Regions from separate parts of the Kineococcus anabasis genome, predicted to be linked through region 2. Evidence: predicted binding sites of a transcription regulator. Region 2 holds the regulator's gene; each other region holds the start of a gene.
What was found. The regulator HrcA, encoded in region 2, represses chaperone genes, less so after heat shock. The targets are predictions, from matches to a motif close to GNTNGCACTCGGNNNNNCCGAGTGCNANC.
Positions count from the first base shown of each region.

Region 1: ACYQBY_RS06110 (acetolactate synthase large subunit) is a predicted target of HrcA. The motif match lies at 1,289-1,317, and genes of this name have one in related genera.
Region 3: groL (chaperonin GroEL) is a predicted target of HrcA. The motif match lies at 1,287-1,315, and genes of this name have one in related genera.

Region 1 is NZ_BAAIHU010000002.1:590,130-593,361, forward strand. It holds gene ilvD (dihydroxy-acid dehydratase) at 1-1,160, shown strand, start outside; gene ACYQBY_RS06110 (acetolactate synthase large subunit) at 1,447-3,232, shown strand, end outside.
Region 2 is NZ_BAAIHU010000006.1:345,184-348,415, forward strand. It holds gene ACYQBY_RS10385 (Gmad2 immunoglobulin-like domain-containing protein) at 1-120, shown strand, start outside; gene dnaJ (molecular chaperone DnaJ) at 172-1,290, opposite strand; gene hrcA (heat-inducible transcriptional repressor HrcA) at 1,384-2,421, opposite strand; gene ACYQBY_RS10400 (DUF3097 domain-containing protein) at 2,561-3,232, shown strand, end outside.
Region 3 is NZ_BAAIHU010000015.1:75,099-78,330, reverse strand. It holds gene ACYQBY_RS21585 (uracil-DNA glycosylase) at 1-26, opposite strand, end outside; gene ACYQBY_RS21580 (DUF3263 domain-containing protein) at 270-596, shown strand; gene ACYQBY_RS21575 (cold-shock protein) at 1,014-1,217, shown strand; gene groL (chaperonin GroEL) at 1,499-3,127, shown strand.

The DNA.
Region 1 (3,232 bases), on a different contig from region 2:
GCGCGCGCGGGCTGATGAGCCGGGAGGACGTCGACGCCATCGAGCGCGCCATCTGCCCCGGCGAGGGCGCCTGCGGCGGGATGTACACCGCCAACACGATGGCCGCCTCCGCCGAGGCGCTGGGGATGTCCCTGCCGGGCAGCGCCGCCCCGCCGGCCCCGGACCGCCGCCGCGACGGCTACGCGCGGGCCTCCGGCGAGGCCGTGGTGAACCTGCTGCGCAAGGGCATCACCGCCCGCCAGATCCTCACCAAGGAGGCGTTCGAGAACGCCATCGCGGTGGTGATGTCCCTGGGCGGCTCCACCAACGCGGTCCTGCACCTGCTGGCCATCGCCCACGAGGCGGAGGTGGAGCTGACCCTGGCGGACTTCGACCGCATCGCCTCGCGGGTGCCGCACCTGGGCGACCTCAAGCCCTTCGGCCGGCACGTCATGGCCGACGTGGACCGCATCGGCGGCATCCCGGTCGTCATGCGCGCCCTGCTCGACGCGGGGCTGCTGCACGGGGACTGCCTGACCGTGACCGGGCGCACGATGGCGGAGAACCTCGCCGACATCGCCCCACCCGACGTGGACGGCGTCGTGCTGCGGGCGCTGGACAACCCGATCCACGCCACCGGCGGCATCACCATCCTCTCGGGCAGCCTCGCCCCCGGCGGGGCGGTGGTGAAGAGCGCGGGCTTCGACTCCGACGTCTTCGAGGGCACCGCCCGCGTCTTCGACCGCGAGCGCGCCGCGATGGACGCCCTGGAGGACGGCCGGATCGGGGCGGGCGACGTGGTGGTCATCCGCTATGAGGGCCCCAAGGGCGGTCCCGGGATGCGCGAGATGCTGGCGATCACCGCCGCGATCAAGGGTGCGGGCCTGGGCAAGGACGTGCTGCTGCTCACCGACGGGCGCTTCTCCGGGGGCACGACGGGCCTGTGCGTGGGGCACGTGGCGCCCGAGGCCGTCGACGCGGGGCCCATCGCGTTCGTCCGCGACGGCGACCGCATCCGCCTGGACGTGGCGGGCAAGACCCTGGACGTGCTGGTGCCGGCGGAGGAGCTGGCCGCGCGCCGCGAGGGGTGGGCGCCGCTGCCGCCGGTCTACACCCGCGGGGTCCTGGCCAAGTACGCGCGCACCGTGCAGTCGGCGTCCGTGGGCGCGGTCTGCCTCTGACGGTCCCGGGGGGCGGGCACGGCCCACCGTGTCCGCCCTCTGGACATCTGGTCCGCATGCTGAGACGAATGGGGGACCCGGCTGACACCGGCCGCCGCGGCGGGCTACGGTGGCCCGGTGCAGCTCCTCGTAGTAATCGGACAGCGCGCCGGCTGACGTCACGGCCGTGCGCGCGACCCCTCGTCATGCCCACGGGCCGAGGGGTCTTTTCGCGTCCGGCGCCAGGAGGCCGGGCGCCGTCCCAGCCCGACAGCCGCACGCCGACACCCCGACAGGAGCCTGAGAGATGACCGCTCAGCACAGCAGCGCCGACGCCGGCGCCGCCGGGCGCAGCGCCGACCAGACCACGCAGCCCGGCCAGGACCTCCCCGGCCCGGCGCAGCCCGAGCTGCGCCCGGACGGCACGCCCCTGGACCCGAAGCTGCCCGTGGCGTCCCTCACGGGCGCCCAGAGCCTCATCCGGTCCCTCGAGGCCGTCGGCGTCGAGGTCGTCTTCGGCATCCCGGGCGGGGCGATCCTGCCGGCGTACGACCCGCTGATGGACTCCCCGCACCTGCGGCACATCCTCGTGCGCCACGAGCAGGGCGCCGGGCACGCCGCCGAGGGCTACGCCGTGGCCACCGGCAGGGTCGGGGTCTGCATGGCCACCTCCGGCCCGGGCGCCACCAACCTCGTCACCCCGCTGGCCGACGCGAACATGGACTCCGTGCCGATGGTCGCCATCACCGGCCAGGTCGGCGCCGCCGCCATCGGCACCGACGCCTTCCAGGAGGCGGACATCGCGGGCATCACCGTGCCCATCACCAAGCACAACTACCTCGTGACCGACCCGGCGGACATCCCCCGCGTCGTCGCCGAGGCCTTCCACCTGGCCGCCACCGGCCGCCCCGGCCCCGTCCTCGTGGACGTGGCCAAGAGCGCGCTGCAGGCCACCACGTCGTTCACCTGGCCCGAGAAGGTCGACCTGCCCGGCTACCGCCCCACGGTCCGCCCGCACGGCAAGCAGGTGAAGGAGGCGGCCAAGCTCATCCTCGCCGCCCGGCGCCCCGTCCTCTACGTCGGCGGTGGCGTCGTCAAGGCCGACGCCTCCGAGGAGCTCGTCGCGCTGGCCGACCTCACCGGCATCCCCGCGGTGACCACGCTCATGGCGCGCGGCGCGCTGCCCGACTCCCACCCCGCGCACCTGGGCATGCCCGGGATGCACGGCACGGTCGCCGCCGTCACCGCGCTGCAGAAGTCCGACCTGCTCATCACCCTCGGCGCCCGCTTCGACGACCGCGTCACCGGGCAGCTCTCCAGCTTCGCCCCGGAGGCGAAGGTGATCCACGCCGACATCGACCCCGCCGAGATCGGCAAGAACCGGGTCGTGGACGTGCCGATCGTCGGCGACGCCAAGCTCATCATCGCCGAGCTGGTCAAGGCCCTGGAGGCCGAGTTCGCCGCCGGCGCGGCCCTCGACGTCGCCGACTGGCAGGGTCAGGTGCGCCACTGGCAGGAGACCTACCCGCTCGGCTACGCCGAGGCCGAGGACGGCTCCCTCGCCCCCCAGCACGTGATCTCCCGCATCGGCGCCATCGCCGGCCCCGACGCCATCTACGTCGCGGGTGTGGGCCAGCACCAGATGTGGGCCGCGCAGTTCGTGAGGTACGAGAAGCCGCGCACCTGGCTGAACTCCGGCGGCCTGGGGACCATGGGCTACTCGGTGCCCGCCGCGATGGGCGCCAAGGTCGGGCGCCCCGACGCCGTGGTCTGGGCGATCGACGGGGACGGCTGCTTCCAGATGACCAACCAGGAGCTCGCGACCTGCACCCTGAACGACATCCCGGTCAAGGTCGCGATCATCAACAACTCCAGCCTCGGCATGGTCCGGCAGTGGCAGACGCTCTTCTACGCCGAGCGCTACTCCAACACCGACCTGCACTCCGGGGCCCACTCCAGCCGCGGCGCGGCGATCCCGGACTTCGTGAAGCTGGCGGAGGCCTACGGCTGCGTCGGGCTGCGCTGCGAGCGGCCCGAGGACGTCGACGCCGTCATCGAGAAGGCGATGGCCATCAACGACGTCCCCGTGGTCG
Region 2 (3,232 bases):
TTCTCCTTCGGCGTGGACGTGACCCCCGGCGAGCACACCCTGTCGGTGTTCGGGCCCGACATGTCCGACGGGGAGGGCCCCCCGCCGCTGCCGGACACCAAGCGCTTCAGCGTGCGCTGAGGCGGCGCGCCGGGCCGGTCCCGGGGGCGCACGACCCCCGGGACCGCCTGCTCAGCGCCCGACGATGCGCTCGCGCAGCTTGGAGAAGACGCCCTGGTGGGAGGGGGACAGCCGCCCGGCGGGGCGGGCCTCCCCGCGCAGCTCCGCCAGCCGCCGCAGCAGCTCCTCCTGCTCCGCGTCCAAATTCCGCGGCGTCACCACGTCCAGGTGCACGAGCAGGTCACCGCGGCCGGCCGAGCGCAGGTGCTCGGTGCCGCGGCCGCGCAGCGTCACCGTCTCCCCCGACTGCGAGCCGGGCCGCACCTCGATCTCGACCCCGTCGCCCTCCAGGGTCTCCAGGGTGATGACGGTGCCCAGTGCGGCGGCGGTCATCGGCACCTCCAGCGTGCAGTGCAGGTCGTCGCCGCGGCGCTGGAACGTCGCGTGCTGGCGCTCGGCGATCTCCACGTACAGGTCGCCCGCGGGACCGCCCGCCGTGCCCACCTCGCCCTGCGCGGCGAGCTGGATGCGGGTGCCGGTGCTGACGCCCGCGGGGATGCGGATCGTCAGGGGCCGGCGGGAGCGGACGCGGCCCTCGCCCGAGCACTCCAGGCACGGCGCGGGCAGCACCGTGCCGAAGCCGCGGCACGTGGGGCACGGCTGCGCCGTCATGACCTGCCCGAGCAGCGAGCGCACCACCCGCTGCACCTGCCCGCGCCCGCCGCAGATGTCGCAGGTGGCCGGCTCGGTCCCCGGCTGGCAGCACGTCCCGCGGCACGTCGGGCACAGCACCGCGGTGTCCACGGTGATCTCCTTGGTGCCGCCGAACGCCGCCTCGGCCAGGTCCACCTCCACGCGGATGAGGGCGTCCTGCCCGCGCTGGGTGCGGCTGACGGGCCCGCGCCCGGAGGTGGCGCCGCCGCCGAAGAAGGCGTCCATGATGTCGCTGAAGCCGAACCCCGGGCCGAACCCCGCACCACCCGGCTGGGTGCCGCCGCGGTCGTACAGCTCGCGCTTCTCGGGGTTGGACAGCGTGTCGTAGGCCTGGGAGACCTCCTTGAACCGCTCCCCGGCCGCCGGGTCGTCCGTGACGTCCGGGTGCAGCTTCCGCGCGAGCTTGCGGTACGCCCGCTTGATCTCCTCCTGCGACGCGCTGCGCGCGACACCGAGGACCTCGTAGTAGTCGCTCACGGGTGGCACCGTCTCCTCATCGTCTCGCTGTGCGGGGGTTCGTCGCACGGGGTCCGGCCGGGCGGGCCGCCCCCGCCTCCGCGCGCAGCCGGGTCACTGCGCGAGGATCCGGGACACGTAGCGGGCGACGGAGCGCACCGCCGCCATGGTCGTGGGGTAGTCCATCCTGGTCGGGCCGAGGACGCCGAGCCGGGCCAGCACCTGTCCCTCGCCGTACCCGCTGGTGACGACCGACGTCTCCGGCAGGCCCAGGCCCAGGTTCTCCGAGCCGATCCGGACGCTCAGCCCGCCCGGGGCCACCTCGTCGTCGGCCATCTCCTGCACCAGCCGCAGCAGCACGACGTGCTCCTCCAGCGCGTCCAGCACCGAGCCGAGCGAGGCGGGGAAGTCGGTGCCGCTGCGCACGAGGTTGGCCGTGCCCGCGATGACGACCCGCTCCTCCAGCGCGGCGGTCAGGCCGTCGGCGAGCGCCGCGAGCACCTCGTCGGCGGCGGCCCGCTGCGGCGGGGGCACCGCGTCCGCCACACCGGGCAGCAGGTCCCGCGCCTCGGCGACGCGCCGGCCGGCCAGGGTGCCGTTGAGCCGCGCGCGCAGGTCCGCCAGCAGCGGGGGCAGCTCCTCGTCCGCCAGGTGCGAGCGCAGGGTGACCACGCGCTGCTCCACCCGGCCGGTGTCGGTGATGAGCACCATCAGGGCGGAGCGGCCCCCGACGTGCAGGACCTCCACGTGCCGCACGCCCGCGCGCGAGAGCGAGGGGTACTGCACCACGGCGGCCTGCCGGGTGATCTGCGCCAGCAGCCGCACGGTGCGGTCGACGATGTCGTCGAGGTCCGCGGCGCCGTCGAGGAAGGCCTGGATGGCCCGCTTCTCCGCCGCCGACATCGGCTTGACGGTGGCGAGGCGGTCCACGAACAGGCGGTACCCCTTGTCCGTGGGCACGCGCCCGGCGCTGGTGTGGGGCTGGGTGATGTACCCCTCCTCCTCCAGCACGGCCATGTCGTTGCGGATCGTCGCCGGGGACACGCCGAGCTGGTAGCGCTCGACGAGGTGCTTGGACCCCACCGGCTCCCGCGTGCTGACGTAGTCCTCGACGATGGCACGCAGCACGGCCAGCCTGCGCTCGTCGCTCATGCCCCACCTCCGCCTCTTGGCACTCACGTCCCGTGAGTGCCAAGTCTAGGCTCCGCCGGGACATCCGCCCTCCCGCACGACCCGACGCGCCGGTGAGCCTGCGCGTCCCCGCGGCGCGTCACGGCTAGCGTGCCGCGGCGTGAGCCCCTCCGACAGGTCGAGCCCCTCCGACAGGTACGGGAGCGACGTGCTCTCGCGCGACCCCCACCCGCGCCGCCCCGCCAGCCGCGAGGAGCCCGCCGAGGCGGGTCTCGTCGTGGAGGACGTGGAGACCGGCTGGGTGGGCGCCGTCGTGCGGGTGGAGAAGAGCGGCGGCGTGCACGTGGTGGTCCTGGAGGACGCCCGCGGGCGCACCCGCACCTTCCCCCTCGGGCCCGGCTTCTGGGTGGACGGGCAGCCGGTGCGCCTCGTCGCCCCGCGCGGCCCCGCCCGGCCGCAGGCGGCGACCCGCACCGCGAGCGGCTCGGTGGCGGTGCGCACCGCCGCCCGCACCGCCCGGGCCTCGCGCGTCCTCGTCGAGGGCCGGCACGACGCGGAGCTGGTGGAGAGGGTCTGGGGCGACGACCTGCGCGTCGAGGGCGTCGTGGTGGAGATGCTCGACGGGGTGGACGACCTCGCCGCAGTCGTGCGGGACTTCCGCCCCGGGCCCGGCCGCCGCCTCGGCGTGCTGGTGGACCACCTCGTCCCCGGCAGCAAGGAGTCCAGGATCGTGGCGGGCGTGCGGCACCCGCACGTCCTCGTGGTGGGCCACCCCTTCGTCGACGTGTGGCAGGCGGTGCGCCCCCAGCGCCTCGGGTGGGAGCGCTGGCCG
Region 3 (3,232 bases), on a different contig from region 2:
GCGGGAGCGGCGTCGGGCTGGGGCACGTCCCGGACGCTACCGGCGCGGGCGCCGCCCGGCGCGGGGAGGCCGCACACCCGGCACCGCACACCCGGCACCGCACACCCGGCACCGCACACCCGGCACCGCACACCCGGCACCGCACACCCGGCACCGCACACCCGGCACCGCACACCCGGCACCGCGTGCCTGCCGGGCGCTGTCGCACCGCGTGCCTACAGTGGGGGCAGGTCGGCGGGGGAACTCGCCCCGGACCCGGGAGGACGGTCATGGACGGCGGCAGCGGTGCGGCGGCGCAGGTGGTGGACGGCGGTGCGCCCGGGGCGCGGGAACCCGGCCCCGCCGCGGGCCTGAGCGAGCGCGACGCGCGCATCCTGGCCTTCGAGCGGCAGTGGTGGAAGTACGCCGGCGCCAAGGACCAGGCGGTGGGGGAGATGTTCGACCTCACCCCCACCCGCTACTACCAGGTGCTCAACGCCCTCATCGACACGCCCGAGGCGCTGGCCCACGACCCGATGCTGGTCAAGCGGCTGCGCCGGATGCGCTCGGCGCGCCAGCGGGCCCGTTCGGCGCGCCGGCTCGGGTCGGGGTCCTGACCCGCTACAGCGGCGGCGCGCCCGGGGTGCGGCGCGGTGCGCACCGCACGCGGCGCGGACCGGGGCAGGTCGCCCTCCTCGTGCTGCTCGTCGCCGGGGTCCTCGCGGGGGTCGGGGCGGCGGTCGTGGTGCTCGCCGGGGACGTGCTGGCGGCCCTGCTCGCGCTGCTGCGCTGAGCGACCACGTGTGATCGGATCGTGAGAAGTTCGGTCGCGATCATCCTTGTGGTGGCCGGGGGTGCTCTCCATAATCAGGAACCGGTCGCGCCGCCCGGTGTGCCCGGTCCCCTCGGGGCGGTGTTCCTCGCCGCCCGGCGGAGGCCGCGTGCCGGGCGCCACCGTTCGCCCGTGCGGACGGATCAGACCCGCCGCCGGCCGGTCCGGCGGTGCCGCCCGCACCGCTGCACATGGAGAAGCAATGGCTCAGGGGACCGTCAAGTGGTTCAACGCCGAGAAGGGCTTCGGCTTCATCACCCAGGACGACGGCGGCAGTGACGTCTTCGTCCACTGGAGCGCGATCGACATGGACGGCTACCGCTCCCTCGACGAGGGCCAGCGCGTGGAGTTCCAGGTCGGCCAGGGCCAGAAGGGCCCTCAGGCGGAGGCCGTCAAGGCTGTCTGAGGTCCCACCGAGAGCGCGTCCACGACGGCGCCGTCCCCTCCCGGGGGCGGCGCCGTCCTGCGTGAGGGGGTTTGCACTCGACCCGCGAGAGTGCCAACATTGCGGTTGGCACTCTCGAGTCGAGAGTGACAGCACGAGCCACACCTCGACCCGGGAGCTCACAGCTCCCGGCCGGTCGGTGAGGCCCGTCACCGCGGGGGACGTGACCCCGCGGGTGCGGGTCGTCCGTCGCGGGCACCGGACCGGCCACCCAGACCCGTCACCGGGGAGGAACACCAGGCATGAGCAAGATCATCGCCTTCGACGAGGAGGCCCGTCGCGGCCTCGAGCGCGGCATGAACCAGCTCGCTGACGCTGTCAAGGTCACGCTCGGCCCGCGCGGCCGCAACGTCGTCCTGGAGAAGAAGTGGGGCGCCCCCACGATCACCAACGACGGTGTGAGCATCGCCAAGGAGATCGAGCTCGAGGACCCGTACGAGAAGATCGGGGCCGAGCTCGTCAAGGAGGTCGCCAAGAAGACGGACGACGTCGCGGGCGACGGCACCACCACCGCCACCGTCCTGGCCCAGGCGCTCGTGCGCGAGGGCCTGCGCAACGTCGCCGCCGGCGCCAACCCGATGGCGCTCAAGCGCGGCATCGAGAAGGCCGTCGAGGCCGTGACCGAGCAGCTCCTCGCCGCCGCCAAGGAGGTGGAGACCAAGGAGCAGATCGCCGCCACCGCGGGCATCTCCGCCGGGGACCCCTCCATCGGCGAGCTCATCGCCGAGGCGATGGACAAGGTCGGCAAGGAAGGTGTCATCACCGTCGAGGAGAGCAACACCTTCGGCCTCGAGCTCGAGCTCACCGAGGGCATGCGCTTCGACAAGGGCTACATCTCGCCCTACTTCGTCACCGACTCCGAGCGCATGGAGACCGTCCTGGAGGACCCCTACCTCCTGGTCCTCAACTCCAAGATCTCCAACGTCAAGGACCTGCTCCCGCTGCTGGAGAAGGTCATGCAGTCGGGCAAGCCGCTGGCGATCATCGCCGAGGACGTCGAGGGCGAGGCCCTCGCGACCCTGGTGGTCAACAAGATCCGCGGCACCTTCCGCTCCGTGGCAGTCAAGGCCCCGGGCTTCGGCGACCGCCGCAAGGCCATGCTCGGCGACATCGCCATCCTCGCCGGTGGCCAGGTCATCTCCGAGGAGGTCGGCCTCAAGCTCGACACCGTCGGCCTGGACCTGCTCGGCCGCGCCCGCAAGGTCGTCGTCACCAAGGACGAGACCACGATCGTCGAGGGTGCCGGCGACGCCGACGCCATCGCCGGCCGCGTGGCGCAGATCCGCGCCGAGATCGACCGCAGCGACTCCGACTACGACCGCGAGAAGCTCCAGGAGCGTCTCGCCAAGCTGGCCGGCGGCGTGGCCGTCATCAAGGCCGGCGCGGCGACCGAGGTCGAGCTGAAGGAGCGCAAGCACCGCATCGAGGACGCGGTGCGCAACGCGAAGGCCGCCGTGGAGGAGGGGATCGTCGCCGGTGGTGGCGTGGCCCTCATCCAGGCCGGCGCCCTGGCGTTCGAGAAGCTCGAGCTCGAGGGTGACGAGGCGACCGGCGCGAACATCGTCAAGGTCGCCATCGAGGCCCCGCTCAAGCAGATCGCGATCAACGCCGGCCTCGAGGGCGGCGTCGTGGCGGAGAAGGTCCGCAACCTCGCGGTGGGCCACGGCCTCAACGCCGCCACCGGTGAGTACGTCGACATGCTCGCCGCGGGCATCAACGACCCGGTGAAGGTGACGCGCTCCGCGCTGCAGAACGCCGCCTCCATCGCCGGTCTGTTCCTCACCACCGAGGCCGTCATCGCCGACAAGCCGGAGAAGGCCGCCCCGGCCGCTCCCGGTGGCGACGGCGGCATGGGCGGCATGGACTTCTGAGTCCCGCCCCACCACCTGCACCAGACGCGAGGGCGGTTCCCCGGCAGGGGGGCCGCCCTCGCGGCGTGCCTGGGCCGGGGGCGGGGTGCGGGCCGCTGTTCCCGT